2 regions of the Vallitalea longa genome follow, and region 1 is predicted to be linked to the other one. Evidence: riboswitches for the same ligand, from Rfam matches in the RefSeq annotation. Region 1 holds a riboswitch; the other holds the start of a gene.
The links. A riboswitch is a leader RNA that binds a small molecule or an ion and turns the genes downstream of it on or off. The one in region 1 is predicted to bind glycine.
Positions count from the first base shown of each region.

Region 2: it holds a riboswitch for glycine, as region 1 does, so the genes downstream of both, QMG30_RS03840 (alanine/glycine:cation symporter family protein) here and gcvT (glycine cleavage system aminomethyltransferase GcvT) in region 1, are expected to answer to the same signal.

Region 1 is NZ_BRLB01000004.1:156,261-161,283, forward strand. Features, by position in the region: gene QMG30_RS10100 (glycoside hydrolase family 38 N-terminal domain-containing protein) at 1-1,268, shown strand, start outside; glycine riboswitch at 1,436-1,537, shown strand; glycine riboswitch at 1,538-1,621, shown strand; gene gcvT (glycine cleavage system aminomethyltransferase GcvT) at 1,801-2,907, shown strand; gene gcvH (glycine cleavage system protein GcvH) at 3,007-3,384, shown strand; gene gcvPA (aminomethyl-transferring glycine dehydrogenase subunit GcvPA) at 3,406-4,749, shown strand; gene gcvPB (aminomethyl-transferring glycine dehydrogenase subunit GcvPB) at 4,746-5,023, shown strand, end outside.
Region 2 is NZ_BRLB01000001.1:899,646-904,668, forward strand. Features, by position in the region: gene QMG30_RS03835 (glycosyl hydrolase family 18 protein) at 1-327, opposite strand, end outside; gene QMG30_RS03840 (alanine/glycine:cation symporter family protein) at 785-2,143, opposite strand; glycine riboswitch at 2,481-2,576, opposite strand; gene QMG30_RS03845 (hypothetical protein) at 2,696-3,352, opposite strand; gene QMG30_RS03850 (nitroreductase family protein) at 3,647-4,282, shown strand; gene QMG30_RS03855 (GNAT family N-acetyltransferase) at 4,373-4,888, opposite strand.

The DNA.
Region 1 (5,023 bases):
CTATGGTTCAGAATTTAGACATCAGAAATATAAGTTATGCATCTAAAGCCCATGAAGCTTCAGCCAAAAATCTTAATCAGATTATGCATAAAAAAGGTGATAAACTTCGTTATTATGATTTGAACGGTAAGGTTAAAGCAATTAATCCATCCAATAGAAAATGTAGAAGTGTTGTAGAATTCTACATAGAAGTATGGAAATATGAAGGAGTAAAAGTTATCTGTGAATCAACCAGTCAGGAAATGGAAGCTCAGATATCTTCACATCCAAGAGGTGTTTTAATCAGTTTTGTAGATAATTTTGAAGCTAATGAAGTAAAAATCTATAGCTATGAAGAAGTACTTCAGAAAAAAGAAGTAGTCAATACAAGAGTAGCGTATGTTGGAGCAGAAAGAGTAAAAGATATCGTTAATGATTATGACACAGTAAGCTATAAGTTACCTAATGAGATAGAAAATGATTATTTCAAGATATCTTATGAAATAGGTAAAGGAGTAACTTCTTTTTATAACAAGATTGAGCAAATAGAAATGTTAAAAGAAGGAGACAGTGCATTCTTTACTCCTATCTATGAGAAAACGCCAGTTAAAATAGATGTATATGAAGATAGAAGACTTTTAGGTAGAAACATAAGAGGATTGAATGCTGAAAAATATATTGGAAAATTAATTGATATCAAAATTATTGATAATGGTGCAGTTTTCACCACAATTGAACTTGTTTATGAATTAGAAGGTACTTATTTTAGTTCAGTGGTTATTAAACTATATAATACATTACCTAAATTAGACTTTAAATATAAAATAGCTAAAACATTATCTACTGATATTGAAAGTATTTACCTTCCACTAACATTAAATAATCATAATGCCACAATGTATATTGATAAGAGTGATGCTATTATGAGACCGGGTATTGATCAGATACCAGGTACATGTATGGAATATTATCTTGTAGATAATGGATTAATATATGAATCTGAAGATAATATTATTTTGATTCAAACTAAAGACACACCTCTTATCTATATGGGAGAATTAAAACATCATCCAATAGTTCTTTGTGATAATAAGGAAGAGAACAATAAAAGAGATGTGTACTCATGGATTATGAATAATACATGGGAGACAAATTTTAAAATGGACTTATCAGGGATAACAGAATATTGTTACACTCTTTATCTTATTGAAACAAGTAATTCTCAAGAAAGCTTTAATAGAATGAAAGATGAAAGTTATGGAATAATCACTTTTATGATTAATGATTAAATGGTTAATATGTTTTTATTAATATTTCTAAATATATTTAGCAAAAACACTTGAAATATTTTAGATAATACATTAATATGAAACTATAAAATAATGAGTAGCAATTTAACCCATTATTATGTATATTAGTATATATTAACATAGTATAATTGAATATCTGGTCCTATATGAAAATTACGAGAGAGGCCATTATGAGGCGCCGAAGAAGCAACATAGAAATTAGCCATATTTCTATAGAATCTTTCAGGCAAAAGGATCGTAATTGGATAGGAATTCTGGAAAGCTTTTATAGCACCGAAGGAGCAATATCTATTATGATAGAATCTCTCAGGTAAATATACAGGATAAGACGGCATAATATTAAAGTGCTTTCTTATCCTTTTATTATATAAGGAAAGTTGTTTCTTGCTTTCCTTCCAGTCTAGGGAATTGTGTTAAATAATAAATTGGATATTAGAGACATGATTTCCTAGACTTATTATTATGTGTCTATATACTAATATAGCTTTGATTAAAAAAGGGAGGTTTACACATGGAACAAATTAAAAGAACAGCCTTATATGATATTCATAAGAAATATAATGGCAATATGGTAGATTTTGCTGGTTTTGAACTTCCATTATATTATGAGAACATTCTAGATGAACATAAAGCTGTTAGAACTAATGCAGGAATGTTTGATGTAAGTCATATGGGTGAAGTAGCAATTAAAGGAGAAGATGCCGAAAAGTACATACAAAATTTAGTTACCAACAATATAGAAGTAATTTCTGAGTATGGTGTCATGTATACACTTATGTGTTATGAAGATGGCGGTGTTGTCGATGATTTGTTAGTGTATAAATACAACAGTAAAGATTATTTACTTGTTATTAATGCAAGTAATATAGAACAAGATTTCAATTGGATGATAGAACAAAAAGGTAATTATGATGTAGATATCAATAATATAAGTGACAATGTAGCAGAAGTAGCATTACAAGGACCAAAGGCCCAAATGATACTTCAGAAATTGACAGAAACTGATCTATCCAATATTAAATTTTTTACATTCGATGACAATGTCATGGTTGATAATAAAAAATGTCTTGTGTCAAGAACTGGTTATACAGGAGAAGATGGTTTTGAAATATATACTTCTCTCGATAATATTGCTGATATATGGGAAGTAATAATGAAGACTGGAAAGGATGAGGGATTAAAACCTGCTGGTCTGGGATCAAGAGATACTCTTAGATTCGAAGTAGCTCTACCACTATATGGTAATGAAATTGATAAGGATATCACGCCTCTTGAAGCTTCTCTAGGCTATTTTGTTAAGCTTGATACTGATTTTGTTGGAAAAGAAGTTTTGGCTAGACAAAAAGAACAAGGTCTATCAAGAAAACTGATTGGTATCGAGTTGATTGGAAAAGGTATCGCAAGACATGGTTACGATATATTATCTAACGAAGGTGAAAAGATAGGATTTATTACAACAGGATATCAATCACCATCAGTTGGCAAATCTGTAGCTCTTGGCATAGTTGATATTGATTACACTAAAATGGGAACAGAAATTAAAGTACAGATCAGAAAAAAACAAGTTTCAGCAAAAGTAGTGAGCAAGAAATTCTATAAAAAGAATTATTCAAAATAAGGTTAAATAACTTGGTTTATTACTAATAAATATGCCTTTAAACACAGGTTGAAAAATTATCATATTATTTGAAAATAATAAATTATAGGAGGAATTACAATGAAAATAATGGAGGAATACTTTTACACAAAAAATCATGAATGGGTTAAGGTTGAAGATGATACAGCTCTAATAGGTGTAACTGATTATGCTCAACATGCTATGGGTCAGATAGTTTATGTTGAACTACCAGAAGTTGATGATGAATTCAACCAAGAAGATGCATTTAGTGTAGTTGAATCTGTAAAAGCAGCTTCGGATATCTATATGCCTGCAAGTGGAAGTGTGCTTGAGGTGAATGAAGATCTAGAAGACGAACCAGAATTGATAAATGAAGATCCATATACTAATTATATTTGTAAAATTAAATTAAGTGATAAAACAGAGATAAATAATCTTATGAATTCAAAAGAATACAGTAGCTTTTGCGATAAGTAATCAATTAAGGGGGTACACCGAATGTTTCCATATTTACCACACACAGATGAAGATATTAACAATATGTTAGATGTTATAGGGCTTCGTAGTATAGATGATCTGTTTAGTGACATTCCAGAAGACATTAGATTAAAAGAATTACTCAAGATCAATAATCCAATGAGTGAATTAGAAGTAAGTAAGTATATGAATAATATCGCTAAGAAAAATAAAAGTACTGATGAATTAGTTTGTTTCCTTGGAGCGGGTGCATACGATCATTATATTCCATCAATTATCAAGCATATAACATCTCGTTCTGAATTCTATACATCTTATACACCATATCAGGCTGAAATTAGTCAAGGTACATTACAAGCTATATTCGAATATCAAAGTATGATATGTGAATTGACAGGTATGGATGTTTCTAATGCTTCGTTATACGATGGTTCTACCGCTACAGCAGAAGGAGCATTTATGGCTTGTGCAAGCACTAGGCGAAATAAAGTAGCTGTATCTAGAACTGTAAGTCCAGGAACAAGAAAAGTACTTGAGACTTATACAAAATACAAAGGAATAGAACTTATTGAAATTGAAGAAAAAGATGGGGTTACAGATGTAGATGATTTAAGGGAAAAAATGAACAAAGAAGTGGCATGTGTAATTATTCAAAATCCCAACTTTTTTGGAATAATAGAAGATGTAAGTAAAGTAGAAAAGATTACACATGAATCGAAAGGATTATTAATGGTAAATGCTGAACCCATATCACTAGCTGTTCTAAAAAGTCCAGGTGAATATGGTGCTGATATAGTAGTGGGTGAAGGTCAGAGCCTAGGAAATCCATTGAACTTTGGAGGACCTTATCTAGGATTTATTTCGTGTACTAAGAAATTAATGAGAAAACTTCCTGGAAGAATAGTAGGAGAAACTGAAGATGTAGATGGAAAAAGAGGATTCGTATTAACCCTTCAAGCTAGAGAACAGCATATTAGACGTGACAAAGCAACTTCCAATATTACATCGAATCAAGGTTTGAATGCACTAACAGCAGCAATTTATCTTAGTGCACTAGGAAAAGAAGGATTGAAAGAAGTAGCTAATCAATGCCTTCAAAAAGCTCATTATGCAGCTGATTCATTATGTAAAACCAATAAATATGAACTTAGATTCAATAAACCATTTTTCATGGAATTTGTAGTGAAAAGCAGTATAGAGCCAGAAAAGGTTAATGAAGAACTTTTACATAAAAATATTTTAGGTGGATATGAAATCGGTAAGGATTATGATAAATACAAAGATGATATATTAGTCTGTGTAACAGAAAAAAGAACAAAAGGGGAAATCGATAATCTAGTAAGCATAATGGAGGGGATAGAATGAATGAGTATGATAAATTAATATTTGAAGTATCAAAAGTTGGTAGAAGAAGTTACAGCCTTCCAGAATGTGATGTTCCAATGAAACCTATAGATGAAATTCTAGATATAGATTGTCTAAGAGCAGAAGATGCTGATTTGCCAGAAGTAAGTGAAGTAGATGTTGTACGTCATTTTACATTATTATCCAAAAAAAATTTTGGAGTTGATACTGGATTCTATCCTCTTGGTTCGTGTACTATGAAGTATAATCCCAAGATCAATGAAGATATGGCATC
Region 2 (5,023 bases), on a different contig from region 1:
ATTATCAAAATTATGCCAATATCCTACAACAACTCTCTCTAAATCATTAGGTCCCTGACCTGGATCGGGATCTGGACCAGGACCTGGACCTGGATCTGTAGTTGGTAACCAAAGTGCCAAAACATTAGGTGGTTCCCATCCTGCTAGAGAGGTATGAGGTTGCCTGCACTCATAAACAGTACCGTCATAAGTAACTAAATCTCCCGTGTTATAACTAACCCCAACCTGCCATTCATTAATTTCTTGCGCTTGTAAACTAGTAAATGAAATTGTAGTAACAAGTAATACTGCTGTCAAAATCAACGTTAGAAAATGGTGTTTCTTCATGATAAATCATCCTCCTCTTTTTTTTGATTATGTTTATTAAAATGTCTGTATATAAGCCCGTTATGTTATATTGACATGTTTTAATATAAGCATTTTTTAATAGATGATTACCAAAAAACAAAAGGAATATATGTTGGATAAACTAACATAAATAATAAAATATTATTATGATTAATAAGATAATATCTAGATGAGTAAATTTTTTCCAATTTCGTTATATAAATATTATCATAGCATGTATATAAATACTATAAGATAATCTTGTTCTTTCTTGAACAATATTGTCCATCTTATCAACTTCACTTATTTAGATATTATTCCATTTATACATAAGAATAAAAGAGGCTACGCCTTATTAGATTTTGAAGGAAAATGGTAATTTAATTTAATAAAAAAAGGTAGAATAATGTTTTATTTATTAAAACAATCCTACCTAATATAATGATTCTACTGTGATTTATCTATTTTTGTTTATTTCCAGCTTCTTAAAATATTCTTTAGTTTCATAAGTTATGACACCGCTTAATCCAATAATACCAATAAGGTTAGGAATAGCCATTAATCCATTAACAATATCAGCTATTACCCATATCAAATCTAATTTAAGGAATGCACCAACAGCAACCAAACATATGAAAATCAATTTATAAGGCACAATACCTTTTACTCCGAAAAGATATTCTGTACATCTTTCTCCATAATAATTCCATCCTAATATTGTTGTAAAAGCAAAGAAAATAAGTCCAATAGTTAAAATGAATTCTCCTCCTGCTATAGGCAGACCTTGTTCAAATGCCAGATTAGTCATCTCTGCTCCTTCAAACTCAGACTTAAACGCACCTGTCATAACCAAAGATATACCTGTCATTGTACATATTATTATAGTATCAAAGAAAGTACCTGTCATAGAGATTAATCCTTGCTTGACACAAGAGTCAGTTTTGGCAGCAGCCGCTGCTATAGGAGCGGAACCAAGTCCTGATTCATTGGAAAATACTCCTCTTGATATACCGTTTTGTATTGCTTTCTTCACTGTTGCACCCAAAAAGCCACCCATTGCAGCCACAGGCGTAAAAGCACTCTTAATGATTAGTGAAACCGCATCAGGTACCGCCTGTATATTAAATACGATTATTGAAAGAGATGCAACGATGTATAGAACAGCCATAAAAGGAACAACAAATTCACATACACCAGATATGCTTTTGATTCCACCTAGAGTAACAAGAGTTACAAGTATAGTTAATATTACAGCCGTTACTGCTATAGGTACATTAAATGTTAACTTTACAGCAGTAGTTATAGAATTGATCTGTGTAAAAGTACCTATACCGAAAAAAGCAACTCCAATACCGAATATAGCAAACATCTTAGCTAGAAATTTACTCCCGAGTCCTTTTTCTATGTAATACATAGGTCCACCAGACATTTGACCATTTTTATCTACCACTCTGTATTTAACAGCTAATAAAGATTCCGAGTATTTAGTAGCCATACCAAAAAAAGCAGCAATCCACATCCAGAAAAGTGCTCCTGGTCCACCTGCTTTCATTGCAGTGGCGACACCAACAATATTACCAGTACCTATTGTTGCAGCTAAAGCAGTACACAGAGCCGCAAAACTTGAAATATCTCCTTTGGCTTTATTGTCCTTATCCTTTTTAAATAAATATTTTAAAGCAAGAGGCAACTTGAAAATCTGTATAAGTCGTAGTCTAATAGTTAGGTAAATTCCTGTTCCAACTAGTAATATAAGTAATGGTGGTCCCCATACCACATCATCAATTTTTTTAAATATCTCAATCATCGTATCCATCCATATTATCCTCCGTCCATATAATTTATGTCTTGATATAGTAAAATATAGTTGTTTCTTCTATCTTTTTATTTTGCAAACCTATAACCCTTCAATTAATTGTACTAAATAAAAGGTTAGAAAGTTGAGCTAATAAAAAAATAAGCTGTACCATTATGGATCTACCTATTGACTAGTCATAACTTTCAATAACCTATTGAAATTTCTTTAGAATAGATTTCTAAAAATAAATGACTAATAAATAAGTAAATGCATCATAGGACAGCAAAAATAAATAAATATCAAAAAAGTCAAATCATATGATTTGACCTCTGGTTTGTAAATATATTCTATAATGAATATATCCTCTGTCCTTTTACCTGAGAGTTTCACTAATTGTATCAATTAGTTTTCCCCTTCGGTGCTCTTTTAGAGTCTCTCCAGAGGTTCGTCCAAATGCGGTTGATTAACTTCCGCAATCTTCATCCGAACATATTAAATTTTTCGTACTAGTATATTATAACAGTATTTATGAATTTGTAAATAATTAATTTTTAACAATTATTTCATTAACTAACTATTAGTTTTTATATATGTCATTAATATCTGTACACAAACAGCCAATACGAAAGAACATACTGCTGTTACTGGTTTGATGAAAGATCCTTTTATATTAATTGTTTTGCCATTCTTTTCAGCTCTTACTACTAACATTATAATTACCGCATTAATTAGGTTATTTATTATTAAGAAATTAAGTATGTATTCTTTTGGTCCTTTTTCAATCATTCTTGCTGGAATATTAATATTATATAGTATTACTGCATCTATAAAATATATAATTCTCCAAGAAAAACCTGTTATAAGTGCACTAGTAAATCCTATCTCCCTATTTTTCTTAACACTCCATGATACTAAAGCCATAACACTAAGTCCTTCAAGAACTATTGCAAATGCTGGATTAATAACTTTCACAGGATGAGAAATAGGCATAAATAAATTGACTAATTTTATAGTACCCGCTATCAAGCTTGAATAAAAAATTACAGAAACATTGTTGCTCTGCTTATACGCCTTACGCAAAATAACATATCCTATGGGAAACATAATGCATCCACTTATACCAATGGTACTTAAATTCAACAAGTATCCTAGCGTCGCTTCAGCAATACCCCATATTCCTCCAAAAAATAAAGCATAGATTAATGTGCTTTTTGCTCGGCTTTTCATAATTAACACCCTCCAATAATTCATAATATAATACTAATTATAACACTTATATGTATATTATTCAATTTTTCAAATATACTAAATATATTAATTGTTTTGTTTTGAAATTACATTATTTTATTAATTTTAATATTATATATGCTTTTTTTAATAAATAAATCTATCAATACTACAAAAAAATATATACTATACCCATTAATTTTTATACTTATATCGTATACATATTACGTAATATACTATATAATGTAGATTATTATTTAACTCTATTCGGTATGTGAAAGGAATGTATTATTTATGAACAAACTCGATTTTATATATAATAGACATAGTGTGAGAAAATTTACTGATGAAAAAGTTGATATGGAAGATTTAAAGAATATATTGGATGCTTCTACACATTGTCCTTCTGCAAAGAATGTTCAGAATTGGCATTTTGTCATTGTTAAGAATATAGCTAAAATAAAAGAAATGGCAAAAGCTATAGAAAATAAGAACAAACTAATAGCTGATAAATTACAAGATGAACAACAAAAAGTTAGTTTTACTAAATTTGTTAGATTCGCTACTCTTTTTCAGAATGCTCCTGTTGTAATACTTGTATATGCAAGTTCGTATAAACCTAATGGTCTTGATGAATTAAGAGAAGCAAATGTATCGGAACAAGAAATTTACAATTTAATAGATATGTCACCTCAAATGCAAAGTATAGGTGCATTAATTGAAAATCTATCACTAGCTGCTACAGCAATGGGATATGGAACTTGCTGGATGACAAGCGGTAATTATGCGGCAAAAGAAATTTCTGATGCAATTGATTTCCAAAAAGAAGGATTCTCCCTTGCAGCTATTGTTCCTATTGGAGTACCTAGTCTTCCAATTAAAAGTCCAAGAAGAAAACCTGTTGAAGAGGTTCTATCAATAATTGAATAAAACAAATAAATAATTATCATCATATTTTCCCCTCGTATTAGACAGATGAATAGTTGTCTGTCTATTAAACGAAGGGACATAGATTTTAGTCTAACGTTCAATATTATTATCTACACCATATACTTCACTATACAATTTATCCCTGACATTAAAAAATTCCTCTTCGCTAATTGCCAAAGGATAGGACATAATCAATAAAGGTACACTTTTTTTGTTATCATCAAATGCAGGTTGATAATATTCATAGTCGTTAAGATTAAATCCTTTTTTTGAATAGAATTCTATTCTTTTCTCAGCTTCATGTGTGTTTGGTTGTTCAACTTCTAGTATTATATTATTTTGTTCATACTTATCTTGTATCTGTTGCACTAATTTACTTCCAAGGCCCATGCCCCTGTATCTCTTATGGACTGCTAAGTGATCTATGTATATAAAATCATATAAATTCCACGAAGTATAGAACCCAATAATCTTATTATCATCATAATAGGGATTAACACTATATTTGCTATCTTTCATAATTTCCATCTGTTGCTTAAGTGTTCTTTGTTCATCTATAGGAAATGATTCACAATATATATCCCATATCATCTCAAATTCCTTCATCTAATATCTCTCCTAACAACATTTACAAACAACTATATTTCAAACACTAAAATTAATGGTACCATCTAAGATGATACCATATAATACATTCTTTCTCCAGCTATTTATTAAATCAACTCTCCCCTTCATCATCCT